DNA from 3 places in the Streptomyces sp. NPDC088817 genome. Region 3 is predicted to be linked to each of the others. Evidence: riboswitches for the same ligand, from Rfam matches in the RefSeq annotation. Region 3 holds a riboswitch; each other region holds the start of a gene.
The links. A riboswitch is a leader RNA that binds a small molecule or an ion and turns the genes downstream of it on or off. The one in region 3 is predicted to bind cobalamin.
Positions count from the first base shown of each region.

Region 1: it holds a riboswitch for cobalamin, as region 3 does, so the genes downstream of both, ACIP4X_RS22000 ((2Fe-2S) ferredoxin domain-containing protein) here and metE (5-methyltetrahydropteroyltriglutamate--homocysteine S-methyltransferase) in region 3, are expected to answer to the same signal.
Region 2: it holds a riboswitch for cobalamin, as region 3 does, so the genes downstream of both, ACIP4X_RS07135 (ribonucleoside-diphosphate reductase subunit alpha) here and metE (5-methyltetrahydropteroyltriglutamate--homocysteine S-methyltransferase) in region 3, are expected to answer to the same signal.

Region 1 covers NZ_JBIVJN010000011.1:274,763-278,602, reverse strand. The annotation lists gene ACIP4X_RS22015 (enoyl-CoA hydratase/isomerase family protein) at 1-458, opposite strand, end outside; partial or broken gene ACIP4X_RS22010 (acyl-CoA dehydrogenase family protein) at 455-589, opposite strand; gene ACIP4X_RS22005 (cobalamin-binding protein) at 658-1,578, shown strand; gene ACIP4X_RS22000 ((2Fe-2S) ferredoxin domain-containing protein) at 1,627-2,025, opposite strand; cobalamin riboswitch at 2,087-2,209, opposite strand; gene ACIP4X_RS21995 (DNA-formamidopyrimidine glycosylase family protein) at 2,282-3,073, opposite strand; gene ACIP4X_RS21990 (maleylpyruvate isomerase N-terminal domain-containing protein) at 3,342-3,695, shown strand.
Region 2 covers NZ_JBIVJN010000003.1:211,493-215,332, reverse strand. The annotation lists gene ACIP4X_RS07135 (ribonucleoside-diphosphate reductase subunit alpha) at 1-1,958, opposite strand, end outside; cobalamin riboswitch at 2,081-2,235, opposite strand; gene ACIP4X_RS07130 (GNAT family N-acetyltransferase) at 2,281-2,787, opposite strand; gene mctP (monocarboxylate uptake permease MctP) at 2,884-3,840, opposite strand, start outside.
Region 3 covers NZ_JBIVJN010000008.1:121,531-125,370, reverse strand. The annotation lists gene ACIP4X_RS16895 (FAD-dependent monooxygenase) at 1-1,424, shown strand, start outside; cobalamin riboswitch at 1,460-1,680, shown strand; gene metE (5-methyltetrahydropteroyltriglutamate--homocysteine S-methyltransferase) at 1,857-3,840, shown strand, end outside.

The DNA of each region.
Region 1 (3,840 bases), on a different contig from region 3:
TGGGTGCCGCCGACGTCGGGGACGAAGCCGATGCCGGTCTCGGGCATCGCGATCCGGGAGCGCTCGGTGACGACGCGGACGCTGCCGTGCGCGGAGACGCCGACGCCGCCGCCCATGACGATGCCGTCCATGACGGCGAAATACGGCTTCGGATAGCGGGCGATACGGGCATTGAGGTGGTACTCGTCGCGCCAGAAGGCTGCCGCGGCGACGCCGTCCCCGTCGCGGGCGTCGTCGTGGATGGCGCGGATGTCGCCGCCCGCGCACAGGCCGCGCTCGCCCGCACCGGTGATGACGACGGTCTCCACGGCCGGGTCGTGCTCCCAGGCCGTCAGTGCCTCGTCGATACGGCGCACCATCTCGTGGGTGAGGGCGTTGAGGACCCTGGGCCGGTTGAGGGTGATGTGGGCGGCCCGTCCGGCGGTGTGGAACAGGACGGGTTCCTCGGTGGCGGTCATCCGAGCGCCTCCGTCAGGCCGTGGGCCACGATGACGCGCATGGTCTCGTTGGTTCCTTCCAGGATCTGGTGGACACGCAGGTCACAGACGATCTTCTCAGTGCCGTACTCGCTGAGGTAGTCGTCTCCACCAGGGCGATCGAACGAAACACGCCGGGCGCCGGAAATCAGCGGTTCCAGGGGTCTCCTACAGTCGATGTATGCGCATCGTCTCCCTGCTGCCCGCCGCGACCGACATCGTCGCCGAACTCGGCCTTTCGGAGCAGTTGGCCGGCCGCACCCACGAGTGCGACTGGCCGCCGCGCGAGGTCGCCTCCGTGCCCGTGGTGACCGGGGCGGACCTGGACCAGGACGCGCTCACCAGCCGGGAGATCTCCGACGCCGTCGGAGGGTCGGCGCACTCCGGTTCGTCGCTGTACACGCTGGACACCGAGGCTCTGGCCGCCCTGCGCCCCGACGTGGTGCTCACCCAGGACCTGTGCGACGTGTGCGCGGTGTCGTACGAGAAGGTCAGCCGGACCGTACGGCTGCTCGACGCCGGCACCTGGGTCCTCAGCCTGGAGCCGCGCACGCTCGACGACGTCCTGGACTGCCTGGTCACCGTCGGTGATCTGCTCGGTGTGAGCGAGCGCGCGCGGCGGCGCCGGGCCGAGTTGCGGGACCGCCTCGACCGGGTCCGCGGCGCGGTCGCCGGACTCGGCCGGCCCCGGGTGGTGGCGATCGAGTGGCTCGACCCGCTGTGGCCCGCCGGACACTGGGTCCCCGAGCAGATCACCACCGCCGGAGGCGAGCCGCTCCTCGCCGCCCCCGGCGAGCACACCAAGCCGATGACCTGGGAGGCGGTACGGGCCGCGCAGCCGGACGTCGTCCTCGTCCTGCCGTGCGGCTTTCCTCCCGAACGCACCCTGCGGGAAGCCTCGTTGCTCGGCGACCTGCCCGGCTGGGCGGATCTGCCCGCCGTCCCGTCCGGTCGCGTCCGGGTGCTGGACGGCCCGTCCTACTTCAACCGGCCGGGGCCCCGGGTGGTGCGCGGCGCCGAGATACTCGCGCAGGTGCTGCACGGCGTGCGGGCCGGCGACCCGGTCGCCCCGGCGGAGGCCCGGCCGTTCCCCGTCGGGTGACGACGGGCCGGTCTCCTCGGTGTACGGGCCTCCGCGCGAGCGCGTGACTCAGGACTCCGTGGCGCGTCGCGGCGGGGGGAAGGTGTACAGGTCGAGGATCTCCGGCAGGGGGGCCACCCCCGGACCACCGGCGCGCACCCAGGCGACGATGTCCTCCGTCGCGTCCGCGTCGTTGACGAGCCCGAGCCAGACCGGTCGCGCACCGGCCGCCCGGCCCTCGGCGGAGGGCTGGACCACGACGACGTTCGCCTGCTCGCACACGTCGAGGCATTCAGAGATGCGCATCGGCACCTCCGCGCGCAGCCGCGCGGTCTGCGTCGCGTGATCCACCCCGGTCACCTTGGCGCTGCCGCAGCAGCAGTCCCGGCACAGGACGACCCGGCACGGCACCGGACCGCTCCCCGCCACGGCACCGTCCGGCGCCTCGTCCGTCGGCTTCTCGGGCACGCCGCCCCACTCCCCTCCCGGGGAGATCCGCCCCGGTGTTCGTTCGAGGAGGCGACCGCGTGAGTCTCCTGGCTCCCGGGTCCTCGCTCGTCCCGCCTTCCCGCCCCGGACGGGGCAGTGGCGTTCCGGAACTCGCTCACCGGTCACAGTGGCGGGACCGCGCCGGATTCACACCGGCTTCCTCGGACCGCCGTCGCCTTTTGTCGCCGGTCATCATCCCATGATCGGTTCCGCCCCCCGCAACGGCCCGTTCCGCTCATCCCTGGCACCGCGGGCACCAGACCGTGCGGCGTCCGCCGACGCGGTTCGAGCACAGGGGCCGCCCGCAGCGAGGACACATCGGTACGCGGTCGTCCCGTTGTCCGGTGAGCCAGGACTCCCTCGGCGGCACGCACCCGGCACGGACGGACGACTCCAGGACCCTGCCCATCCCCGCATGGACACGTCGAAGCGCGGTCTCGCCCAGCTCCCCCGCCGGAGTCCGGGGTGCCACCCGGGCCCGCCAGAGGATCTCGTCGCACAGGAGGTTCCCGAGACCCGCGATCACGGACTGGTCCATCAACGCGCTCTTGACGGCGCGCCGCCGTCCCGACAACAGGTCCCGGAACTCAGCCCGGCTCACGGTCAGGGCGTCGGGCCCCAGACCGTCCACGATCCGCGCGAGCTGCGCTCCGTCGGCCAACCGCACGCCTTGGAGCTTGCGTTGATCGCGATAGCGCAGATGCCGGGCGTCGTCGAGCGTCAGCACGATGCGGTCGTGCGGCGCGAGGGGCTCGTCCGGGGCACAGCACCGCAGTGATCCCGTCATGCCGAAGTGCCAGACCAGCCAGACCAGTACGGGACCGTCGTCGCCGACCGGCACGAACAGCCACTTGCCGTGCCGCCACGCCTGACCCAGACGCCTGCCCGTCAGCTCCCTCCGCAGCCGCCGCGCGCTGACACCCCGGAGCACCCCGGTGTCCCGCACCTCGACGTCCGTGACACACCGCTGACAACCGCAGGTCATCAGCACCTCGCGGAATCCCTCGACATCCGGCAGTTCGGGCATGCGTTCGCCCCGATCGGCTCGTTCGTCGCGGCTCTTCGTCGTACGTCGTCGGCGTACGGTCATCGACGTATGGTCGTCGGCGTACGGTCGTCGGCCCGCCGCACGCGGAGACGGGTACCCGCGGAGGGCGACCGCACGCACTCGTCGTTCCGCCGCAGCCACGATGCCCCGAGGCAGGACGCACCGAGGCAGGACGCATCGGGGCACGGTGCCCCGATCGGACGTCCGCCGGTTTCGGCCTGCGGCCCGACCGGGATACCCATGGCACGTGATCCCGTCCAAGGTCGACGACACGCTGCCCGAGCTGGCTCCCTTCGTCCACGCCGTACAGGGCCGAAGGCCCGACGACGGCACGTGGTGCGAGGCGTGGACGGTACGCGACATCCTGGTCCACCAGACGGGGAACGCCGAGGAGCCGGCCCGGGTACTGCGAGCGTTTCACGCGGGCACACCGGTCGAGACCAGGAGCTTCGCGCACGAGGCTCCCTACCGGCGGATGTCGGACACCGAACTCTGGGCGGCGTTCTTGACCAACTGTGAACAGCTCACCGAGGTCGCGGCGGCCGCGGCACGGGACCTGTCCCCGGACACGGAAGTGATGTGGACCGGCCGGTCCGTGTAGGTCCCCTTCTTCGCGGAACACATGCGTGAGGAACTGATCCTCCACCGCTGGGACCTGACCGGCGACGACCGGACGGCCGTGCGGTCCCTCAACGAGTCGTGGATGACCGAGCACAGCGTGGTGTCGGTGGGCCGGCCCTTGCTGG
Region 2 (3,840 bases), on a different contig from region 3:
CCGAGCGCCTTCAGATCGTCCACCAGGTACGAGTTGACCTGGAGGAACTCCCCGGAGAGCGTCTCACGCTTGAAGAGGTTGGAGACCTGCGGCTCGATGCACTCGTACACGCCCGCGATCGAGGCGATGGTGGCGGTCGGGGCGATCGCGAGCAGCAGCGAGTTGCGCATGCCGACGGCGGCGATCCGCTCGCGCAGGGCCGCCCAGCGCTCCGGCCAGGTCAGCTCGACGTCGTAGTGGTCGGGGTGCAGCACGCCCCGGGCCGTACGGGTCTTCTCCCACGCGGGCAGCGGGCCGCTGCGCTCGGCGAGGTCGGCGGACGCCTCGTACGCGGCGAGCATGATCCGCTCGGCGATACGGGTGGACAGGGCCTTCGCCTCCGGGGAGTCGAAGGGCAGGCGCAGCTTGAAGAACACGTCCTGCAGGCCCATGGCGCCCAGGCCCACCGGCCGCCAGCGGGCGTTGGAGCGGCCCGCCTGCTCGGTCGGGTAGAAGTTGATGTCGACCACGCGGTCGAGGAAGGTGACCGCGGTGCGGACGGTCTCGTCCAGCCGCTCCCAGTCGATGTCGCCGCCGGCCACGAACGCGCCGAGGTTGACCGACCCCAGGTTGCACACCGCCGTCTCGCCGTCGTCGGTGACCTCCAGGATCTCCGTGCAGAGGTTCGAGGAGTGGACCACGTGGCCCGGCTCCGCGGTCTGGTTCGCGGTGCGGTTGGCGGCGTCCTTGAAGGTCATCCAGCCGTTGCCGGTCTGCGCGAGGGTGCGCATCATGCGGCCGTACAGGTCGCGGGCCGGCATGGTCTTGCGCGCCAGGCCCCGCGCCTCCGCGGCCCGGTACGCGGCGTCGAACTCCTCACCCCACAGGTCGGTGAGCTCGGGCACGTCCGCGGGGGAGAACAGCGACCACTGACCGTCGGCGTTCACCCGGCGCATGAACTCGTCCGGGATCCAGTGCGCGAGGTTGAGGTTGTGCGTCCGGCGGGCGTCCTCACCGGTGTTGTCGCGCAGCTCCAGGAACTCCTCGATGTCAGAGTGCCAGGTCTCCAGGTAGACCGCGGCGGCGCCCTTGCGCCGGCCGCCCTGGTTCACGGCGGCCACCGAGGCGTCCAGGGTCTTCAGGAACGGCACGATGCCGTTGGAGTGCCCGTTGGTGCCGCGGATCAGCGAACCGCGGGAGCGGATGCGGGAGTAGGCGATGCCGATGCCGCCGGCGTGCTTGGACAGACGGGCGACCTGGAGGTAGCGCTCGTAGATGGAGTCCAGCTCGTCCTTGGGGGAGTCGAGCAGGTAGCAGGACGACATCTGCGGGTGGCGCGTGCCCGAGTTGAACAGGGTGGGGGAGGAGGGCAGGTAGTCGAGGCGGCTCATCAGCCCGTAGAGCGCCTCGACCTCGTCGACGGACCGCGCGGTGTCGTCCTGCGCGAGACCGGCCGCGACCCGCAGCATGAAGTGCTGGGGCGTCTCGATCACCTTGCGGGTGATCGGGTGCCGCAGCAGGTACCGGCTGTGCAGGGTGCGCAGGCCGAAGTAGCCGAAGCGGTCGTCGGCGGCCCGGTCGATCATCGCGTCCAGGCGGTCGGCGTGGACGCGCACGAACTCCGCGGTCCGGTCGGCGACGAGGCCTTCGCGGTGGCCCACGACGACGGAGTCGGTGAAGGAGGCGACGCCCTGGGAGGCGGCCTCGGCGCGGATGGCGAGGGTCAGCAGCCTGGCCGCCAGCCGGGAGTAGGCGGGGTCCTCGGAGATGAGCCCGGCGGCCGCCTCCGTGGCCAGCTCGCGCAACTCGGCCTCGTCGGCCCGCGCCGACCGGCCGCGCAGCGCGGCGGCGGCGACCCGGCCGGGGTCGGCGTCGGGGAGGTCGGCGGTCAGCTCGGTCAGGGTCCGCAGCAGTACGGCACCTGGACCGTCGGTTTCCGTGGCTACGACTGAAACCGGGTCGGCTGGCGCGATGGTCACGTGGAGCTCTCCCTCGCTCGGCACGGGGCCTCGCCGAGGGCAGGGGGCGGCACACGAACGCACACGGCGCCGCGTCCACCGGCCCATTCCGCGAAGCCCGGACGTCAGGGCACCCGGACCGGACGGCCGGGCGCACTGTCGGCAGGTCCTCGGACTGACGCTCGTGACGGGCCTTGGGGGCATACGTGCACGAGTACACCGTTGCGGGACAGTTCCGGATTCGCACCGGATTCCCCTGCGGCGACATTGAGCACGAGCATACATCTTGTGCTGAGCGAGTCAGGCACCCCCATATGTTGTGCCGCGTCGACTCCGGAGCGTGTCAGAATGTCAACTCGTAGGTGAGCAGCATGATGTCGTCCAGCTCGGGGAGCGGGTTCCAGTCCCGGCCCGGTGTGCGAACGAAGCCGAGGCGCTCGTAGATGCGGTGGGCGGTGTGCATGGAGCTCTGGGTGGACAGCACCACGCGGACACAGCCCTCCACGGCCCGTGCCCGGTCCGTACAGGCCCGTACGAGGGCCTCGCCGACGCCCCTGCCGCGGGCCGCGTGCGCGACCGCGAGCATCCGTATCTCGGTCTCCCCGGGGCCGGCGAGGTCGGCCATGGGGCCGGCGCCCGGGACGAAGGTCACTCCGCCGAGCACCTGTCCGTCCGCCACCGCGACCAGCACCTCGGCGGCGGCCGCCCGCTTGGCCACGTCCCGCAGCTCGCCGAGATACCCGTCGCTCTCACCGAAGTCCAGGAGCCCGTCCTGGAGGTAGGCCCGGGCGGTGATCTCACCCAGGGTGCCGTACTCGCCGGGTTCGACCGGCCGGATCACGAAGTCCATGCGCCCGAGTGTGCCGCACGGGCACGGCAGCGGGCCGCCGGAATTCTCCGACGGCCCCTGGAACGCTCCGTGCGAGTGTCCCTGCCTGTTGCGGCACTAGTGCGGGGCCGCCGCCGTGGCCGGCGGGAGCTCCGCCTCGACGCCCGGGTCGCCGGCGTCCGCCGTGTAGTCCTCCGGACGGGTCTCGTCCACGCCCTGGGGCGCGTTGACCGCCTGCAGCACGAACGTCAGGACCACCGTGACGGCCGCGTTGAGCACGAACGCCGTCAGCCCGATGTAGCCGATCTCACCGAGGCCCGGGATCTCCTTCGCCGACCCGCCGAAGTGCTTCTGCGTGGGCGAGGCGACCCCGTAGGCGGCGACCGTGCCGTAGACCATGCCGACTGCCCAGCCCGCCAGCAGCGCCCAGCGGTGGAACCAGCGGGTGAACAGCCCGCCGACCAGGGCCGGGAAGGTCTGCAGGATCCAGATGCCGCCGAGCAGCTGGAAGTTGATGGCGACCGTCTTGTCCATGGTCAGGACGAAGGCCAGCGCGCCCACCTTCACCAGGAGCGACACGATCTTGGAGACCCGGGTCTCCTCCCGCGGTGTCGCCTGCGGGCGGATGAAGTCCTTGTAGATGTTGCGGGTGAACAGGTTCGCGGCGGCGATCGACATGATGGCCGCCGGCACCAGCGCGCCGATGGCGATCGCCGCGAACGCCACGCCCGCGAACCAGTCCGGGAACATGTTCTCGAAGAGCTGCGGGATGGCCAGCTGGCCGTTCTTCACCTGCACGCCCGCCGCGATCGCCATGAAGCCCAGCAGGGCGAGGAGGCCCAGCATCAGAGAGTACAGCGGCAGGATCGTGGTGTTGCGGCGGATCACCTCGCGGCTGCGCGAGGACAGCGTCGCGGTGATCGAGTGCGGGTACATGAACAGCGCGAGCGCGGAGCCCAGGGCCAGCGTGGCGTACGTCCACTGGCCGGCCGCCGCCGGCACCAGACCGCCCGAACCCGCCTCGGTGAACTTCTGGTCCGCCTTGGCGAACACCTCGCCGAAGCCGCCCAGTTT
Region 3 (3,840 bases):
CCGCGCACACGGACGTCCTGATCGTGGGCGCGGGCCCCAGCGGGCTGACCCTGGGCATCGACCTGGCCCGGCGCGGGGTGGACGCGCTCGTCGTGGAGCGGGGTGACGGGCTGTTCCCCGGCTCGCGGGGCAAGGGGATCCAGCCGCGCACCCTGGAGGTCTTCGACGACCTCGGCGTCCTCGACGCGGTCCGCGCGGCCGGCGGCGCCTACCCGGTCGGGATGATCTGGCGGAACGGGGAGCGGGCGGGCGAGCACCGGATGTTCGACCCGGTGGAGGCGACCGAGGACTCGCCGTACGCGGAAGGCTTGATGGTGCCGCAGTGGCGCACCCAGCGGATCCTCCTGGAGCGGCTCGAGGAGCTGGGCGGGCGGGTCGCCTTCGGCCGGGAGGCGGTCGGCCTCGCTCAGGACGAGGACGGCGTGACCGTGCGCTTCGCCTCCGGTGCCGAGGTGAGGGCCAGGTACGTGGTCGCCGCCGACGGGGGCCGCTCGGCGGTGCGCCGGGCGCTCGGCATCGGCATGACCGGCGAGACGGTCGATCCGAGCCCGATGCTGGTGGCGGACGTCCGTATCACCGGTCTCGACCGCGACAACTGGCACATCTTCCCGGCCGGCGGCGAGAGCGGCGGCTTCATGGCGATCTGCCCGCTGGCGGGCACCGAGGACTTCCAGGTCGTGGCCGGGTTCCCGGAGGGCACGGCGGTGGACCTGTCCCTGGACGGCGTCCGCGAGGTCGTCGCCGCCCGCTCGCACCTCGCTCCCGAGGATCTGACCGAGGTGCGGTGGGCCTCGGACTTCCGCCCGCGGGCGGCGCTCGCGGACCGCTTCCGCGAGGGCCGGGTCCTCCTCGCCGGGGACGCCGCGCACATCCACTCGCCGGCCGGCGGCCAGGGCCTCAACACCAGCGTGCAGGACGCCTACAACCTCGGCTGGAAGCTGGGCGCGGTGCTGCGCGACGGCGTGCCCGGCTCCCTCCTGAGCACCTACGAGGAGGAACGGCGGCCGGTCGCCGCCGGGATGCTCGCCCTCTCCACGAGCGTGCACCGCGGCGAGACCCGCCGCGGCGGGGCGACCCGCCAACTCGGCCTGGGCTACCGGACCTCCTCCCTCACGGAGGAAACACGCCGCTTGCCCGGCCCGGTGCGGGCGGGCGACCGCGCGCCGGACGGGACCGTGGACGGCACACGGCTGTTCGACACGTTCCGGGGGCCGCACTGGACCCTGCTGACGACGAGCGCGGACACGGCACCCGAGGCGTACGGCGCGGGGGTGTTCCTGATCCGCCCGGACGGTTACGTGGGCTGGGCCGGCGAGACCGCGGACGGGCTGGAGGAGTACGCGAGGCGCGTGGGCGCCGAGGACGCGCACCGGATCCCGCGGCGACCCGCGCCGAGCGGGTGTCTCGGCTCACCATCCGAATGATGGACATGATCCGCCGCGACCCGGGAGGGACCCGTAGGCTGGCCCGTGCAGCTGGTTCGCCCCGTCCGCCAGGCGGGATGCGTCGCAAGAGGGAACCCGGTGGGAATCCGGGACTGCCCCGCAGCGGTGAGTGGGAACGACCGCCGTCATACGCACTGGACCCGGGAAGGGTCTGGGAAGCGACGGCCAGTAGGTGTCTCGTCCGACGAAGACGTGCCCGCGAGTCCGAAGACCTGCCAACTGCCCGTGCGCGAACCACTCGCGCGCGGACATCCCGGTGACCTCGAGGGCGGGTTGGGGCACCCCCGGACGAAGTCTGGGGGAGTACACACCGAACGGACGGCCGCGGGCCGGTGCCGTCCGGTTCCGTCACCCTTCGCGCCCCGTCCCGTCCCCGGGATCTCAGGGAATCGTCTCGCGAAGGAGATCTCCGTGACCACCAAGTCCGCAGCCGCGGCAGCACGGGCCACCGTGTACGGCTACCCCCGCCTGGGCCGGGGCCGGGAACTCAAGAAGGCCGTCGAGGGCTACTGGAAGGGCCGCGTCGACGCCGACGCCCTGCGCACCACGGCCGCCGAGCTGCGCCGCGCCAACTGGCGGGAGCTGGCCGGGGCCGGCGTGGACGAGGTCCCCACCGGGGACTTCTCGTACTACGACCACGTGCTGGACACCACCGTGATGGTGGGCGCGATCCCGGCCCGCCACCGGGACGCCGTCGCCGCCGACCCCCTGGACGGCTACTTCGCGATGGCGCGCGGCACCCAGGACGTCGCGCCGCTGGAGATGACCAAGTGGTTCGACACGAACTACCACTACCTGGTGCCCGAGCTGGGTCCCGACACGGTGTTCACGGCCGACTCCGCCAAGCAGGTCGCCGAGCTGGAGGAGGCCCTCGGCCTGGGCCTGACCGCCCGGCCCGTCCTGGTCGGCCCCGTCACCTACCTGCTGCTGGCCAAGCCCGCCCCCGGCGTGGCCGCCGGCTTCGACCCGCTCACCCTGCTGGACCGGCTGCTGCCCGTGTACGCCGAGGTCCTCGCCGACCTGCGCGCCGCGGGCGCCGAATGGGTGCAGCTGGACGAGCCGGCACTCGTCCAGGACCGCACCCCGGCGGAACTGAACGCCGCCGAGCGCGCCTACCGCGACCTCGGCGCGCTCACCGACCGGCCCAGGCTGCTGGTCGCCTCCTACTTCGACCGGCTGGGCGACGCGCTGCCGCTGCTGGCCAGGGCTCCGGTGGACGGGCTCGCGCTGGACTTCACCGACGCGGCGGCGGCGAACCTGGACGACCTCGCCGCCGTCGGCGGACTGCCCGGCAAGCGGCTGGTCGCCGGGGTCGTCAACGGCCGCAACATCTGGGTCGACGACCTGTCGGCGTCCCTGGCCACGCTCGGCACCCTGCTGGGCCTCGCCGACCGGGTCGACGTGTCCGCCTCCTGCTCCCTGCTGCACGTGCCGCTCGACACGACGGCCGAGCGCGACATCGAGCCGCAGATCCTTCGCTGGCTCGCCTTCGCCCGGCAGAAGACCGCCGAGATCGTCACCCTTGCCAGGGGCCTGACCCACGGCACGGACGCGATCGCCGCCGAACTCGCCGCGAACCGCGCCGACCTGGCCTCCCGCGCGCACTCCCCCATCACCCGCGATCCGCAGGTCCGCGCCCGTGCCGCGGCCGTCACCGACGCGGACGCCCGCCGCTGCCGGCCGTACGCCGAACGGACCGCCGCCCAGCGCGCCCACCTCGGTCTGCCGCTGCTGCCGACCACCACGATCGGCTCCTTCCCGCAGACCGGCGAACTGCGCGCCGCCCGCGCCGATCTGCGCGCGGGCCGGATCGGCACCGCCGGGTACGAGGAGCGCGTCAGGGCGGAGATCCGGGAGGTGATCTCCTTCCAGGAGAAGACCGGCCTGGACGTGCTGGTGCACGGCGAGGCCGAACGCAACGACATGGTCCAGTACTTCGCCGAGCAGCTCACCGGCTACCTCGCCACCCAGCACGGCTGGGTCCAGTCCTACGGCACCCGGTACGTCCGCCCGCCGATCCTGGCCGGCGACATCTCCCGTCCGGACCCGATGACGGTGCGCTGGACGACGTACGCGCAGTCCCTGTCCGACCGGCCGGTCAAGGGCATGCTCACTGGCCCGGTCACCATGCTCGCCTGGTCCTTCGTCCGCGACGACCAGCCGCTCGCCGACACCGCCCGCCAGGTCGCCCTCGCCCTGCGCGACGAGGTGAACGACCTGGAGGCGGCGGGTACTTCGGTGATCCAGGTGGACGAGCCCGCCCTGCGCGAGACCCTGCCGCTGCGCGCCGCCGACCGCCCGGCCTACCTGGCGTGGGCCACGGAGGCGTTCCGGCTCACCACCGGCGGCGTACGCCCGGACACCCAGATCCACACCCACATGTGCTACGCCGAGT